DNA from 3 places in the Photobacterium makurazakiensis genome. Region 2 is predicted to be linked to each of the others. Evidence: predicted binding sites of a transcription regulator. Region 2 holds the regulator's gene; each other region holds the start of a gene.
The links. Region 2 encodes PurR, which represses purine synthesis genes. Its sites were predicted from a motif close to TNANGNAAACGTTTNCNTNA; they were not measured.
Positions count from the first base shown of each region.

Region 1: purM (phosphoribosylformylglycinamidine cyclo-ligase) is a predicted target of PurR. The motif match lies at 4,057-4,076, and genes of this name have one in related genera.
Region 3: L4D09_RS03980 (2OG-Fe(II) oxygenase) is a predicted target of PurR. The motif match lies at 3,014-3,033, and genes of this name have one in related genera.

Region 1 covers NZ_JAKJSJ010000052.1:16,259-21,877, reverse strand. The annotation lists gene L4D09_RS21100 (DUF2069 domain-containing protein) at 1-363, shown strand, start outside; gene L4D09_RS21095 (DUF2066 domain-containing protein) at 438-1,706, opposite strand; gene L4D09_RS21090 (uracil-xanthine permease family protein) at 1,991-3,241, shown strand; gene upp (uracil phosphoribosyltransferase) at 3,315-3,941, opposite strand; gene purM (phosphoribosylformylglycinamidine cyclo-ligase) at 4,138-5,178, shown strand; gene purN (phosphoribosylglycinamide formyltransferase) at 5,183-5,619, shown strand, end outside.
Region 2 covers NZ_JAKJSJ010000043.1:47,272-52,890, forward strand. The annotation lists gene L4D09_RS18795 (dihydrolipoyl dehydrogenase family protein) at 1-936, opposite strand, end outside; gene L4D09_RS18800 (carboxymuconolactone decarboxylase family protein) at 953-1,537, opposite strand; gene L4D09_RS18805 (hypothetical protein) at 1,695-2,090, opposite strand; gene L4D09_RS18810 (TfoX/Sxy family DNA transformation protein) at 2,384-2,974, opposite strand; cyclic di-GMP riboswitch class I at 3,103-3,207, opposite strand; gene purR (HTH-type transcriptional repressor PurR) at 3,412-4,425, opposite strand; gene L4D09_RS18820 (heme ABC transporter ATP-binding protein) at 4,879-5,619, opposite strand, start outside.
Region 3 covers NZ_JAKJSJ010000011.1:78,813-84,431, forward strand. The annotation lists gene fdhF (formate dehydrogenase subunit alpha) at 1-784, shown strand, start outside; gene fdhD (formate dehydrogenase accessory sulfurtransferase FdhD) at 799-1,632, shown strand; gene L4D09_RS03975 (MarR family winged helix-turn-helix transcriptional regulator) at 1,721-2,173, shown strand; gene L4D09_RS03980 (2OG-Fe(II) oxygenase) at 2,310-2,912, opposite strand; tRNA gene L4D09_RS03985 (tRNA-Ser) at 3,320-3,407, opposite strand; gene L4D09_RS03990 (hypothetical protein) at 3,797-3,994, shown strand; gene trxC (thioredoxin TrxC) at 4,156-4,590, shown strand; gene L4D09_RS04000 (methyl-accepting chemotaxis protein) at 4,671-5,619, opposite strand, start outside.

The DNA.
Region 1 (5,619 bases), on a different contig from region 2:
GGCTGGGTGGGTTTATGGCAAAGCACCTTATCGCCACACCCACACCTTAACAATATCGTTCTTGCCGGTGTATGGATGCTGCCTATACTGCTTCCTCTAAAAGGCATTTTAGCGGGTAAACCCTATACCCACGCATGGGCTAACTTCATTTTAATGTTCTACTTCCTTCATGCTCTTACCTTGCTATGGGTGGATGAAGGTGAACGCTGGCTGGCGTTAGTAGAACTCATACTGACGACTAGCGCATTTATCGCCAACATTTTATTTGCGCGGATGCGAGGTAAAGAGTTAGGAATAAAGCTGAAGCGATTATCTCAAGTAGAGAAAGAAGAAAAAGCACGACATGAAGGGCCAAAGTCCTAAAACGTTATCGTAGTACGATCAAAAACGGTGGGCATGCCCACCGTTTTTTCAAGACTCAAATCACATAGAAACGACTAAGGCGTCCAATGGAATACTTTGGCCTGCTTCGCTGGACGCGTATTAACAGGAGCCACCTCTAGTCCCTCGCTTCTGCTATTTTCTACGTCAGGCACAGAGGTTGATACTCCTTCAGTGTCAATCGGTTGACTTGGCTCAGGCGTCGATTCTGGTGCTTGTAACTGAGTCGCCCGAATCATCCCCTCAACCGTTGGCTCGCTGTCGATTTCTTCCTCTGACTCAATGACTTCGCTCGCTTGCATGTCTTCGGCAGTAACAGGCGTAGCTGATGAAAGTCGACGATCTTGGCTTAACTCTCGCTGAAAGGCATCTTCAGTACTTAAGAGCTGAACGGTAAACTCAACACTCTGCCCTTGAATTTTATGCGCATTTACCGCAGCAACAGACGTTAAGTTTGTCATCATCCGCTCTAGTGTAAAGAAATCTTCTGATGACTGGATATTATCCACCACTACCGACACTAAGCCAGAATTATCGCCGCCAAGTGGCACCGCATATTTTGCCGCCAAGTGATCGGTAACCTGACCCACCATTTGAGTTATGGTCTCAGCCCTCGTTCCTTCAATACGCCCTTCCACAGGGACTAACTGAGCCGTTGCAAGACGCTCTGCATTTTCCGAAAAAAGTTGCCAGCCAAGTTGTACATTGCCATCACCCATTTGACGTGCACGAGCAACTACGATGGCATCAGGTTGATAACGGAGGCTCGCGCCCGATATCGGCTGAACAAAACCACCCCAAAGATCGGGAATACTAATTGCTGTAACATCTTCAAAATCACCAATCGGTAACATCACAGGTAAACCACGCACATCTGATGCGCGTTTCACATCCTGTATTAAAGCATTACTGGACTGATCCCATACTATATTACGGCTTCGGTTGGCATCTTCGACCAACCATATCAGTACATTTGGACGCTGCTCACCCCATAGTGTGGAATTTGCTTGCGTTAGTAAGTTACGGATCCGAGCACGATCAAACGTCAAATCCAGTGTTTGTTGGCCATCCAAATTACCATAGCCAAATTGACTAACGTACTGGCTACTATTCTTGATTGCTTTGGCAATCACTTCATTTTGTACTATCCCACTCTGACCAGAAACTTTGATCAGCACCTGTTGCAGCGCCTGATTACGAGCGGCTTGCTCAGACTGTCTATCCGTATCTGGCAGTATCACCTGCGCTTGATACAAGTTGGTAACCGTTGCCGCTTTTAACGGCAGGGCTAATATCACCATGAAAAGTAAAGCAACACGCAACATAGTAAACTCATTCATTACTTAATTAGGGCCTGATCATAAGGTGATAGTATCTCGCTCGGCAACTGCTTCTGACACAAAATTAGAACTCTTTTGAGTATTTTCACCACGAATTGGTAATAAGTATCTGTCATTACAAGTAATCCATCGTCAGTAAATTGTGATAATTCCGCTTTTACATAAGTAACACAATGTATCGAGTAAATAATTGATCTTCCCGCTTAGGCAAACGTTTTCTACTGTGATAATATTCCGCGATTTTTTTTATTGTTGGGTGGGAATTTATAATGATGCAGATATTACAGGGTGCACAGATGCTATTTGTTGCATTTGGTGCCTTAGTCTTGGTGCCCCTTTTAACAGGGCTAGATCCTAATGTTGCCCTATTCGGTGCTGGTATCGGTACACTGCTTTTCCAAGTTATCACCAAACGATCTGTTCCAATCTTCCTTGCTTCCTCTTTTGCTTTTATTGCTCCTATCATGTACGGCGTCCAAACCTGGGGCATTGCTGCAACTATGGGCGGCCTAATGATGGCAGGGGTGGTTTATATTTGCATGGGTGTCGTCATTAAAGTTCGTGGCGTCGGTATTATCCATAAACTACTTCCTCCCGTCGTGGTTGGCCCTGTCATTATGGTCATAGGCCTCGGCTTGGCCCCCGCAGCTGTGAATATGGCTGTAGGCAAAACAGGAGACGGTGCCGTTCAGCTCGTTAATGGTGATGCCGCCATCTGGATTTCTGCCATTTCCCTACTAGTAACGATTGGGGTTAGCGTTTTTGCAAAAGGTTTCTTCAAACTCGTGCCTATCATGGCGGGGATCGTGACTGGCTACCTGACAAGCTTGGCATTCGGCGTTGTTGACTTTACGCCCGTTCAACAAGCTAGCTGGTTGGCCATGCCAAACTTTACCTTTCCTGAGTTCAACATTAATGCCGTATTATTTATGATCCCTGTAGCGATAGCGCCTGCAGTCGAACACGTAGGTGACATGCTAGCAATATCGAATGTTACGGGTAAGGATTACCTAAAAAAACCAGGCCTACATCGCACTATCGCTGGTGACGGCGTGGCAACGATTGCGGCTTCAATGGTTGGAGCTCCACCCAATACCACATATTCGGAAGTCACAGGCGCTGTAATGCTAACAAAGTCATTCAACCCGGTGATTATGACTTGGACTGCGGTAACGGCGTTAGTATTAGCGTTTGTGGGTAAGCTCGGCGCAATGCTTCAAACAATTCCTGTCCCGGTTATGGGCGGTATAATGATCCTGTTGTTTGGGTCAATTGCCACTGTTGGGCTAAACACCCTCATCAAAAACCAGGTTGATTTACATAAAGCGCGTAACCTAGTGATTGTGGCTGTTACTCTTGTATTTGGTATTGGCGGTATGGCATTTGGTATTGGCGAGTTTAGCCTACAAGGGGTAAGCCTTTGCGGTATCGTTGCGATACTCCTAAACCTGATCTTACCTGATGATCTTGGTGAGAATCACGTTGTTGATAACGCTCAAATCGATGAAGACCGCCACTAGCATTGATGCAGATTGCTAAACTTCAGATATAAAAAAACCGGACTATCGTCCGGTTTTTTTATCGCTTGAGTAATTACTTCGTGCCGAAGATCTTATCACCCGCATCGCCCAAACCAGGAACGATGTAGCCTTTATCATTTAGCTTTTCATCAATTGCTGCAGTGTACAGCTCTACATCTGGGTGTGCTTTCTTAAGCGCTTCAATGCCTTCAGGAGCAGCAACCAACACCAGAACTTTAAACTGCTTACAACCTTGCTCTTTCAATAGGTCTAATGTAGCAATCATAGAGCCACCAGTCGCTAGCATTGGATCTACAACCAATGCAATACGCTCATCGATGTTTGACGCCAGCTTGTTAAAGTATGGAACTGGCTCTAATGTTTCCTCATCACGGTAAATACCGACAACACTAATACGCGCACTTGGCATATGCTCAAGTACACCATCCATCATACCCAAACCAGCACGCAAGATTGGCACAACGGTAACTTTCTTGCCTTTGATTTGATCAATTTCAACTGGACCATTCCAGCCTTCAATCGTCACTTTTTCTGTTTCGAAATCTGAAGTCGCTTCGTACGTAAGCAAGCTACCAACTTCTGTGGCTAGCTCACGAAAACGCTTAGTGCTGATATCACCTTCACGCATAAGACCAATCTTATGTTTTACTAACGGGTGTTTCACCTCAACGACTTTCATCTCTGACTCCTAGACACGCAAAATTTAAAAAAAACGCATTATTATACACTAGACCAATTGTAGCTAGATAGTGCTCAGGTCATCGTTTGCTTAAGAATTAGTCAGCAATATTTATTGACGCAAACGTTTCCCTTTACGCCCTGACTGCTGTTATCATAGCCCCGCTTTTTTACTTTAATACGTTGAGGGATCTCCTGTGAGCGACAATAACTCTTCTCTTAGTTACAAAGATGCTGGTGTTGATATCGATGCAGGTAATGCATTAGTTGATCGTATTAAAGGGGTGGTCAAACGCACCCACCGTCCCGAAGTCATGGGCGGAATTGGTGGTTTCGGTGCACTATGTGCCCTACCAACCAAGTATAAAGAGCCGGTATTAGTTTCTGGTACAGACGGCGTGGGCACAAAACTTCGTTTAGCGATGGATTTAAACAAGCACGATACAATTGGTATCGACTTAGTAGCCATGTGTGTAAACGACCTGATTGTTCAAGGTGGCGAACCTCTGTTCTTCCTTGATTACTACGCAACAGGTAAGTTAGACGTAGACACTGCTGCTGCAGTTGTTGCAGGTATTGGTGAAGGCTGTATTCAATCTGGCTGTGCACTGATTGGTGGTGAAACAGCTGAAATGCCAGGTATGTACCATGGCGAAGACTATGACGTCGCTGGCTTCTGTGTTGGTGTTGTCGAAAAAGCTGACATCATCGATGGTAGCAAGGTTAAAGCAGGTGATGCTCTAATTGCTGTTGGTTCTAGCGGCCCTCACTCAAACGGTTTCTCTTTGATCCGTAAAATCCTTGAAGTATCTGACGCTGATTTAAGCCAAGAACTTGAAGGTAAAGCACTATCTGATCACCTACTAGAGCCAACAAAAATCTACGTAAAATCAACACTGAAAATGATGGAAAGCTGTGATGTTCACGCTATTTCACACATTACAGGTGGTGGTTTCTGGGAAAATATCCCTCGCGTTCTACCGGAAGGTACGAAAGCAGTCGTTAACGGTAATAGCTGGGAGTGGCCTGTTGTCTTTAACTGGCTACAAGACGCTGGTAATGTTGATACTTACGAAATGTACCGCACCTTTAACTGTGGTGTTGGCCTTGTCATTGCGCTTCCACAAGAGCAAGCAGATCAAGCTATCAACATTCTGAACGCTGAAGGCGAAAATGCATGGCTACTTGGTAGCATTGCTAACGCTGATGCAAGTGAAGAACAGGTGGAGATCCTGTAAGCCGATGAAAAATATCGTCGTTCTTATTTCCGGTAACGGATCTAACCTTCAAGCTATCATTGATGCCTGTGATTCAGGCATCATTGAAAACGCGAAAGTCGCCGCTGTATTATCAAATAAAGCGAACGCTTACGGCCTTGAACGGGCAAAAGAATCAGGCATTGATGCGCTACATTTATCAGCAGCAGATTTCACAGATCGTGCAGAATACGATCAGGCAATGGCAGGGTTGATTGATAACTACCAGCCTGATTTAGTGATTTTGGCTGGATTCATGCGTATTCTGAGCGGCGATTTTGTTCGTCACTACCAAGGGCGAATGATCAATATCCATCCGTCGTTGCTGCCTAAATACACGGGCCTTAATACCCACCAGCGAGCCATTGATGCCGGTGATACGGAGCATGGGACCAGTGTACATTTCGTTACTGAAGAGCTAGA
Region 2 (5,619 bases):
GTCAACCTGAGTCACGCTGGTGGTAATGCCAAATTCATGAGATCGAGAGATTTCAGCCATAGTATGCGCAGCACGAATGATGGCTTTTGATGGTACACACCCCGTATTTAAGCAGTCTCCTCCCATTTTATGACGCTCAATGAGTGTTACTTCCGCCTTTACAGCAGCAGCAATGTAAGAGCTGACAAGACCGCCAGCTCCCGCGCCGATAACAACCATATTTTGGTCAAATGAAGATGGCTTTTCCCATTGGGCGTAAACGCGGCGTTTTTGAATAATACTCATCACGGCTTTGGCAATTAACGGAAAAACACCCAGTAAAGCGAGCGAGATAATAACAGGGGCAGAGATAATACCGCTTAGTGTGTCTATCTGGCCGAGCTGGGTACCTGCATTAATATAGACTGCCGTTCCGGCTAACATACCAACCTGACTCACAAGGTAAAACATCTTAGTGCTGATAGGGGTTAAACCCATAAGCAAGTTAACTAAGAAGAAAGGAAAAATAGGGATTAACCGTAGTGTAAAGAGGTAAAACGGTCCGTCTTTTTTTATGCCTGCGTTAATCGGTGCCAAGCGGTGACCAAATTTACTCTGGACCCAATCTCGAAGAATAAAACGGCTGAATAAAAAAGCCAGTGTCGCACCGATAGTACTGGCGAATGAAATAAGCAGTAAACTCCACCAAAAGCCAAATAAAGCGGCTCCAAGAAGCGTCATGATGGCTGCGCCAGGAAGCGATAACGCTGTTACCAATACATAGAGGCTAAAAAAGACCAAGCTCGAAAATAACGGACTGGTGGTTATCGTATCTTGTAGGGCTAGCTGTTGGTTTTTTGCGTATTCTAACGTAAAGTACTGGCCTAAATCGAAGGCAAACCATACGCCGAGTAGGGACGCAACGATAGCGAGTAAAACTATTTTTTTTCTATCCATGTAATTCGCTCCTAATCTATTGCTTTGATAACGACGATGATTTCTCTTTTACCGTATCGGGTTGTATCGGTAGCGAACAAAATCCTTGCTCAGGCACGTCAAGCGCAGTATTGAACTTCGCGGAGAGGTTCTGGAAAGAAATGAGGGCGGTGAGCTCTACAATGGTGTCTTCGTCATACCACTGTTTAAGTGTTTCGAGTATCTCTGCTGTGACACGTTGACCTGTAATTGTCATTGTTTCTGTGTAGCGTAATACTGCTTGTTCTTGCTCATCAAATAATTCACTGTGCTGCCAGTTAGCGAGCGCTTTTATTTTTTCTTCTGAATCACAACGCTCAGCTAACTTCATGCCATTAGCATCAACACAAAATGCGCAGTCATTGAGTTGAGAGACCCTGACGCAAACTAATGAGCGCATGATGGGTGATAACGGAGAAGAGCGACGATCAAGATAGCCAAAGAAACTAGCAACCAGCCAAAAAAGGGTAGGCTTACGCCCCCATAAGAGCGCTGGGTTTAGTACTTTGCCGAAATGGCGCTTTTGAAGCCAAAGTAGCGGCTTTATGGTAATGGAATAGTTTTTTTTGGCTGAAATGCGCACGATCACCTCTTAATATTAGGAATACTTTTTATGCCACAATGGGTATATAACCTGACCATGAGCAATGATTACTCAAATTATCAGATAGATATGAGACAAAGACCTAATTAAGAGCTGAATTATTTCACTGAGTGATGAAAAAAGTGAATTTAGCCGTTTAGTTGATTATTAATTGAACGGGACGGTCATGCTGAGCTTGGGTGACTATTTTATTGGGTTGTGGGGACGTAAAAAGAATATAGCCACAGGCTAAAATCGGAACAACAGCAAGTAGCATTGTTTTACCAATATGGTAGTTACGATACCAATACTTTTTTGAACGTATTTTTAATAGTAGTCCCCATGTAAGGAGAAGGGCGTTAAAGCCTGAAACGTAAACAAGTACATCGTACATCATTGGCATTGAGGCAATGTTGTTATGGATAAGAATGAGGACAATGACAGGGGGAAGTAAACTGAGTAGTACGCATAGCTTCATTAGCCGAGGCCATTTACCAAACTTATCCTTGAACATTTGATCCGTTTGTCCGGGAAAAGGCTTGGTGCAGTTCATAATAACCTCCGTAAATAGATGCTGTTATTTTACGAGCTTTATAAAGTAAAGAAAGCTTGTTGAGTGTTTTGTAAACAGCTTTGTGAGGCAATTCAATCTTTCAGATTTACTGACAATTAATTGTCATTCATGGGGTGTACGAAGCAATCTGAACGTGCGGTCAACGTATCTAAACGTCTAGCTATGCTATGGAGTTTATAATAATGAGAAGTAGTAATAGAAAGCAGCAATACCACAAACGATGCATTAACAAGAGGTGTATCATCACCTCTTGTTAATGGTACTAAGCAGGGTTAACTAAGCTTTGAAAGAAGTTCTGAGCGGCGGTCTTGTGGAATCACTGACCAATGCTTACCACTAATTGCACCTTCTAAAGCCCATAAAAGATCAATGCTTACCGTACCTTGATGGGTATCTTGCAATGCTCTAAAAGCATTCAAAGAACCGGCTTCAAATAGGGCGTCGACACTGATAATCCCAGCTTTTTTAAGCATACGTTCGTTTGCTAGCCGTAAGTTAGGTAGATCCTTTATACGTTCAGGTCCTGCCTTACTTTTTGTTTCTTTGTCTTCTTTTGCCGCTTCAAGAGAGCGCTTAGCTTGGCTAAGTATTTTAGTTGTGTCTTCCCACCATTCATCTGGAATTGCAAAATGCTTGGTAACAACAGGAAATCCACGTTTCTTATAAATATATGGCTTTAAGCCTGCCTGTTTAAAATCTTGTTCGTTTTCAGCATTGGCACGAAGATGAAGTTTGTCGTTAACAACGAGTGCAAACATTGTTTCACCTGCGAATATGCCAAATCCGCCAAACATCGAGCGTGATTTTACGTTGTTGAAACAACTAAACAGTCGTAATGAATTTTTAAGTACTGGTTTGTCCATGCTTCTTCTCGGTGAAAAAAATCTAGGGTCACCTAACAACAGAGCGAGGATTTCAGATTAGCAAAATTAACAAAAGAGTAATGTCAGAATCATGTAAAATATGACGCCTGATCACTATTGCTATATCCATCGGCAACCCCGCTACCTTAAGTCGAACTAGTTATTGAAAACTATGGACTCTTAGGCCGGAAGCTTTGCGTCCCAATCTTTCGAAAGGTTTGCCTTGTTCGTGACTGTTTAAGAATATCGCAGAAGCAAAATTTGAACCTGCTCCCACTTTTAATAGCGTGACCTTGCTCCCATAAATTATTTTATCTTGTATTTATTTAATTATAAAAAACACCCAAAGTTGAGTGTTTATTCTAATAAGGCATAGGGATAAGACTAAAAAAACGGAGGAAAAGCCTCCGTTTCTATCTCGAGTGATTATTGGCTTGTTACGAATTGGTGTTTCGGTTTATCACTGACTTTCTAATCACAAGCTCTGGTATCATTTCAAATATACGGTGCTCATGCTCTTTATCTTTCACTCGCTCCAACAGAATTTCGATAGCTGTTTTACCAAGACGGCGCTTAGGCTGGTGAATAGTGGTTAGCGGTGGAGAAAAGTACGGTGCTAAATCAATATTATCGTAGCCGATAATTGAAATATCTTCAGGTACACGAATACCAGCTTGTGAAAATGTACTGATCATGCCCATCGCCATGATGTCATTGAAGCAAAAGATCGCCGTTGGACGTTTGTCCATTGCAATGATCTTGTTAGCGGCTTCAACTGCAGATTCACATTCAAAATCGCCTTCTAAAATCCAATCTGATTCGACTTCCAGCTCGGCTTCTGACATGGCTTTTTTAAAGCCTTTTAAGCGTTCACGACAAGCTGTTTTATCACTGTGACCTGTTAAGCAACCGATAGCTTTATGCCCATGCTCAATGAAGAACTTAGTCGCAACATAGCCGCCTAACGCAGCATTATCTTGAATTTTATCTGTATGAGGGCTTTCTGGTCCCCAATCCATGACAACCATAGGCAAGTCTTTTTGGCGCTCTAATAGACCGAGTAGGTTTTCATCCAAGTCTGAGCACATGACCAACAAACCATCAACGCGTTTTTCAGCCAGCATGCGTAAATAATCACGTTGCTTCTCAAGGTTACCTTCTGTGTTGCATAAGATAAGCGTGTAACCAGCACCGTAACAGTACTCTTCAACACCGTGTACGACTTCAGCAAAGAAAGGGTTGGTCGATTTTGTAACCAACATGCCAATAGTACGGGTTGTGTTGCATTTTAAGCTACGCGCCACAGCACTCGGAGCGTAGTTTAGCTCGTCAACTGCAGACAGTACTTTTTTCTGCGTTGCTTCTGCGACAAATCGCGTTTTGTTAATCACGTGAGAGACGGTGGTTGTAGAGACACCAGCCATACGTGCAACATCTTTAATCGTTGCCATATTTATTCTTCTAATAATAAGGGTCAAATGACCTAGGTAATTTTAAGCTTTACTCAATAGAGTAGTGCACTGCTAAAACAGTTCACTGTTCTGTTGAGTACAGATAACAGAAACGACAAAAGGCCGCGACACGAATGGGCGGCTTCGTTTCTTATAGTATTCATATTCTATCGCGATTACAGGGTTTCAATTGTTGCATAGTGTAATCGCTTGCGCTCTCATTTTACTCAGTGTAGCAAAGAGTGCAATGTTTCTTGTCTTAATAAATCAGGATTATTTATGGATAAGAACGAATTGGTTTATTTATAACCAGTTATAAATCTGGTGAATTGTTCTGCTAAAGATGAAACGGTAAGTTTATAAAGCCTTTTTAGTTTGATTAAGAAGGCTTTAAGGCAAATGAAGTAGAATGAAAAAAGAGCTATTTTTGGTTTGTTTAACAACAATTTGCCGTTAAATAGCCAGTTTTAATGTTGATTTGGGCTCTTCAATTTCGTGGCTGGAGGTTGCGAGCACAATAGGGTAATTATCGATTGGGTGCTGTGTAATGCAAACAGGCCAACCATAAACGCGTTCGATCGTTTCCTCTGTTAAAGCGTCCTTCGGGCAACCATCAGCTTGAATTCTTCCCTCATTAAGAATGACTAAACGGTCTGCATATTGCGCTGCTAAATTTAAATCGTGAATCACTATGATCACCGCAGCCCCAGACTTCGCTAACGACTTTGCGACTTGAAGGGTTTTATGTTGATGCGCTAAATCGAGTGCTGATGTTGGCTCATCAAGCATCAGAATACACTGCTCACCAGCGCGACTGAGTTGAGTCAGTACCCGTGCAAAGTGCACGCGCTGTTTTTCTCCTCCAGAGAGCGTAGGGTATAGGCGACAACTCAAATTTGTGACATCGACTTGAGCCATTTTATCTTTAGCAAGACTTACCGTTTCTCGATTGGTCAGCGCTAAGGGGAGACCACCCAGCTCAACAACTTCTTGCGCGGTAAAGGCGAAGGTTAGGTTACTATGCTGAGGCAACACACCAAGGTGTTTTGCGAGTTCAGCTGGTGGCCAAGCGGCACGGTTTTTACCAAAAAAGGAAACATGGCCTGTAGACTCTTGTTCACCACATAATACTTTCAAGAGGGTGCTTTTACCTGCACCGTTAGGACCTAGCAAGGCGGTAAGTTCACCACTTTT
Region 3 (5,619 bases), on a different contig from region 2:
AAGTTTTCTTGAAAAAAATGGGACATTTACCAATGCCGAACGCCGTATAAACCGCGTGCGAAAAGTAATGGCTCCACTAGCAGAAAAAGAGGACTGGGAAGTGACTCAAGCGCTTTCTACCGCGCTGGGTTTTGAGATGAACTATAAACACCCAGAAGAAATCATGACCGAGATTTCTACACTGGTTCCAAGCTTTACGGGTGTCAGTTATGAAAAGCTTGAACAGCAAGGCAGTGTGCAATGGCCATGTAATGATGAGAATCCATCAGGCATGCCAATTATGCATACACAAACTTTCTCTAGAGGTAAGGGAAAATTTGTCGTGACAGAATATGCCCCCACTAGCGAGGTGGCTTCACGTAAATACCCGATGATATTAACAACCGGTCGGATTCTCTCTCAATATAACGTGGGGGCGCAAACACGCAAGACAGAAAATCAAGTATGGCACGATGAAGATAAATTAGAGATACACCCGAGTGATGCTGAGTTTTATGGGATTAATGAAGGTGATTGGGTGGGAATTTCTAGCCGCTCGGGAAGCACAGCGCTAAGAGCTACCTTAACAACTCGCGTATTAGCGGGTGTCGTCTATACCACCTTCCACCACCCAGAAAGTGGCGCAAACGTTATTACCACCAATAACTCTGATTGGGCCACAAACTGTCCAGAATATAAAGTTACAGCCGTGCGCATTGAACGCGTTTCAAAACCGTCTCAATGGCAAGAACGGTATGCAGCGCAAGACACTCAACAGCGTCATCTTTTAAAACAATCAAAGTGAATGAGGTCATGAGCATGGAAGCTAAAATATACGACAAAGGGGGCCGTTTAGAATATGGTGTAGATAGCGATCGGCCATACCAACCACTAGAAACCGTGCAAATAGGATCGATTGGTCAGTGGGACAGTGAAGGGGTAGTGGCTGAAGAGAAGCCAATTGCGCTGATATATAACGGTATCTCATACGCAGTGATGATGGGAACCCCCTCAAATCTAAAAGATTTTGCTCTTGGGTTTAGTTTGTCGGAGTCAATTATTATGACTCGCTCAGAATGCCAGGATATAGAAATTGAAGAGTCTGATTCAGGTGTACAAATTCACATCACCATCACCAACCGTCGGATATTTGCACTCAAGGATAAAAGACGCAATATCACGGGACGAACTGGATGCGGCTTGTGTGGGATAGAGTCTTTAGCTGAGGCCGTCAAAACGCCTCAACAGCTATCACCACCTCCACTCCCAACTTATCAGGCAGTCAAAAATGCAGTGGGAGAACTAAAACATAAACAGGAGTACCAACGAAATGCTGGCGGCTTTCATGCTGCGGCTTGGTGTGACCAAACAGGTAAAGTGACACGTATTCGTGAAGATATTGGCCGCCATAATGCACTTGATAAGCTCATTGGTTCAATAGATAAAATCGATACTCAACTTGGTTTTGTTTTAATATCCAGTAGGATCAGTTATGAACTAGTACAAAAAGTGGCAACTTGCGGTATTGGCATACTCGTTGCTCTTTCAGTACCCACAACCTTGGCGATCAACATCGCAAGGCGTGCAAATATTCATATAATCGGTCTCGCGAAGAATGACCGCTTAGTGCTGTATTCTACATGGCTAAAATAGATGAATAAAATGTCAGACATTTAGGATGAAAAATGTTTGTATTAATATAATATGGCCTTTAGCCAAAATATAGATAACGTGTTGATATATGAATAAAAATATAAATAACAGTTTAAAAGAGCAGGGTTATATTTTAAGTGAGCAGGTCGGTCACCTGATTCGTAAGTCGTATCAGAAACATACTGCAATCTTTCAGAGCTTAAGTTATGACGAGCAACTAACGTCAATTCAATTCGCCACACTCTGTACAATTGTTGATCGCGGACCAAGCTCGTTAACAGAACTCGTCAACGAGACCGATATCGATCAGGCGACAATCAGGGGGGTAGTAAAACGATTAAGGGCTCGAGAGTTGATCCAACGCGTACAAGATACCCAAGATAATCGAAAAGTGATTATAACGATAACGCCTGAAGGTCGTGAGTTAGTCGAAAAAATGCTACCGAGTGCAAAAAAAATAACCGAAGAAACATTGAAGAATTTGAATGAAACCGAAAAAGTCGCATTCTTATTTCTGCTGAAAAAAATCACTGAAGATTAATTAATGCCATTAAGCACAACAACGAGAGTTCAAATACAAAAAGCCACTGATAAATCAGTGGCTTCGCCGACCATTATGGACCCGCTCTATCAATTTTTTTGGTTTTTAGATGTAATCAAAAGCGTCTAATGGGGCTTTATCGCGCAATATCCAACAAGCTACCTTTTACACCATTGGTTCGAAACCAACCCGCAATACTGAACCTTTCAACATTTGTTGGTAGTACTTCGTGAGGAAATAGCTCCGATAAAAACACAAGTAGTCGCCCTGATTTTGGCTGCAACGTCATCAATTCCCTATCATCGAGATCATACACCACCAACTCACCACCATCTTGCTCTGACCAACTGTCATTCATATAAAAAACAGTCGTCAAACGGCGGTTTTCATTTCCTCGAAAACAATCGAGATGCTTTTGGTAAAAGTCGCCTTTTTCGTATTTGGTAAAGTGGGCTTCATATTCAAACAAACCAAGAAAAAACTGTTTGTTCACCTCTCGACGGATCACTTCCATTCTTTCAAGAAAATCTTGCGCTGCCACACCTTGCTCAGCAGCAAGCCAATGAATTTTGTCACTACGAATGGATGATTCACGCATCACTTCATCATTACGGCCAATTCGCGCTTTGCTCCACTTCTCGGGCAAGCAGGATTTCAGGGCATCCACCTGAACCGGAGTTAGAAAATCATCCCAGACAAAGTATCCCTGAGTAGCCAACGCATCAATCAACTTTTGCATCACGTTTTAACATATTAAGAAAAGGATGCGGGTTATATAACCAATGGTACGCTGCGACAATTCAGATTGTTTATCTTGTCGATTAATATCACTTCAAGGCCAAAATCAAACGGCTGCGGTATTTCTACGCTCATTCGTCATGGGCGGCTCTTTGATATTAAATGCGTCCATTGCTTTGCGTGGTTTGGAGGGGGGGCAATGTTTGACATGAAAAGTGTAGCGGAGCGATTTTGGTATAGCAGGATTTTCAAATCCCTTTCGCTACCACTAAAACGATGAAAGCCTCGACATTTCTGTCGAGGCTTTCTGAATGTGGCGGAGCGGTTTTGGTATGGCAGGATTTTCAAATCCCTTTCGCTGCCACTAAAACGACGAAAGCCCAGCATTTCTGCTGGGCTTTCTGAATGTGGCGGAGAGATAGGGATTTGAACCCTAGGAGGGTCGCCCCTCGCCTGATTTCAAGTCAGGTGCTTTCGGCCACTCAGCCATCTCTCCGTTGTGCGGCGAATAATACGGGTAATGGTTCCGACTGTAAAGTCTTAAAACGATCAACCGAACATCATTCAACCACTCAGAATAAATAACCGCCTAAACCCATGAATTAAAATGATATTGATGGGAATTTCACCGGCTCTTGGTTGCTATTTTAAGCAATACATTCCTAACTTAGCTAAGTGACGAAAAAATTGATCTAAAACAGTCTATTATTCGCAGAGTGGAATCATCAACAGTACTCGCGTTTCGAGCCCGTGGAAAGCAAGTTTTCATTAGAATTGCACAAATTTGGGATATGTCACAAAGTCGATTTGTTCGTCTTAACTCTGTCACAAACGTTTGATAAAGATAGGTGGATTTCGACGCAGGACTAATTTCAGGAGGTAATTGTGTCTATCAATTCTATCGACCACAATGAGATGGCTAATGTCTCTTCGAAGTGGGATTACAAAGACGAGACAGCGTCTCACGTATCTAAAAATAAGCGCCAGCAAGCAGAAGCACGTCGTCGCATTGAAATACTTCGTGATATCAGAGCAAGCGGCTTAACCATTGAGGAAGCTAGAGATATGGGACTTATTCACTAAGCCACGGTTTGGTGCGTTATTGGCAATACAAACAACCAATATTACAAGGTGAAATCATAACCGATAGATTATTTCTATCACTATAATCTGTTATTCCTGCTTTTCTATTTTCGGGGTAGTCGTTAAATTAGTACGTTAAGAATATCGAATGGAACGTAACTATGACAACAATGACTACCCGCTGTCCTCATTGTAAAGCGATGAACCGCATCCCTACTGAGCGTGTTGGTGATACCGCTACCTGTGGCGCTTGTAAGGAACACTTGCTAGACGGTAAGCCTATTGAAGGTACTACCAATAACTTCTTGTCATTACTACAGGGTGATAAGCCTGTAGTCGTTGATTTCTGGGCCCCTTGGTGCAACCCGTGTGTTGGCTTTGCGCCTGTATTTGAAGACGTTGCTAATGAACGTAATGGCGACGTACGCTTTGTTAAAATTGATACCGAAGCACAGCAGGCGTTAGCTGCCCAATATCGCATTCGTAGCATTCCAACCGTTATGGTATTCAAAGATGGTCAACTGGCTGACACAATCAATGGTGCACTGCCAAAAGGACAGTTCGATCAGTGGTTAAACCAAGCACTTGCGAAATAATCACATTGAATAGATATAAAAAAACCACAAGCAATGCTTGTGGTTTTTTATGGTAAAACGTTTTCTATTAGATGCTTAGATTACACTTTAAAATGTTTAAGCTGTTCACCTAGTTCAGAGGCTGCCCTGCTGAGCGACTGGCTCTCAGACGCCAAGTGTTGTGCTGCGCGGTTAATGTCATCGGTCGCGGTATGAATGTGCGCTACCGTATTATTGACTTCTTCCGTGACGGTTCCTTGCTGCTCAGCTGCTGTCGCGACCTGCATGATCATGTCATTGGCTTCTGCTACTAACGTAGCAATACGGCTAAGCTCCTCCTGAACTTGTTCGGTATGTTCTACACTATTTTGAGTCTGCTCAGTACTCTCGGTCATCGATTCAACCGTTTTTAACGTACTCGTCGTCAGCTTATCGATCGTTTCCTGAATCTCGATAGTCGACTGCTGAGTTCGGCTTGCCAAGTTACGTACTTCGTCAGCAACAACGGCAAAGCCACGGCCTTGCTCACCAGCACGTGCCGCTTCAATCGCTGCATTCAAGGCCAACAAATTCGTTTGCTCAGACACCCCTTGGATCACTTGGGTTACATTGCCTATATCTTCAACACCCATTTTCAGTTCACCGACGCGGGCATCAGAGTTGGCGATTCCCGTTGATACATTATGTATTGACCCAATGGCTTGCTGCATACGTTGATTACTGGCATCAACCTGCGAGTTAATGTCAGCCGTTGAGTGCGAAGCGGTTTCTGCATTTTGTGCAACTTCGGTAATGGTCGCCGTCATTTCTTCCATTGCTGTCGCTAATTGAGCCAACTGCTGATGCTGCTCGGTGATCGACTGGGCACACTGTTCACTTGCAGCGGCAATAGTCCCTGCCATCGCCACCGATTGGTCTGCATTGCTATTTGCCGCTTGTAGGGTAAATCGCATCGAAGAAGAGGCTGAATGTAACGCTGTGGCTATACGCCCAATTTCATCACGTCGATCCATCGAAAAGTCTTGGGTAAGATCGCCCCGCTCAAGGTTT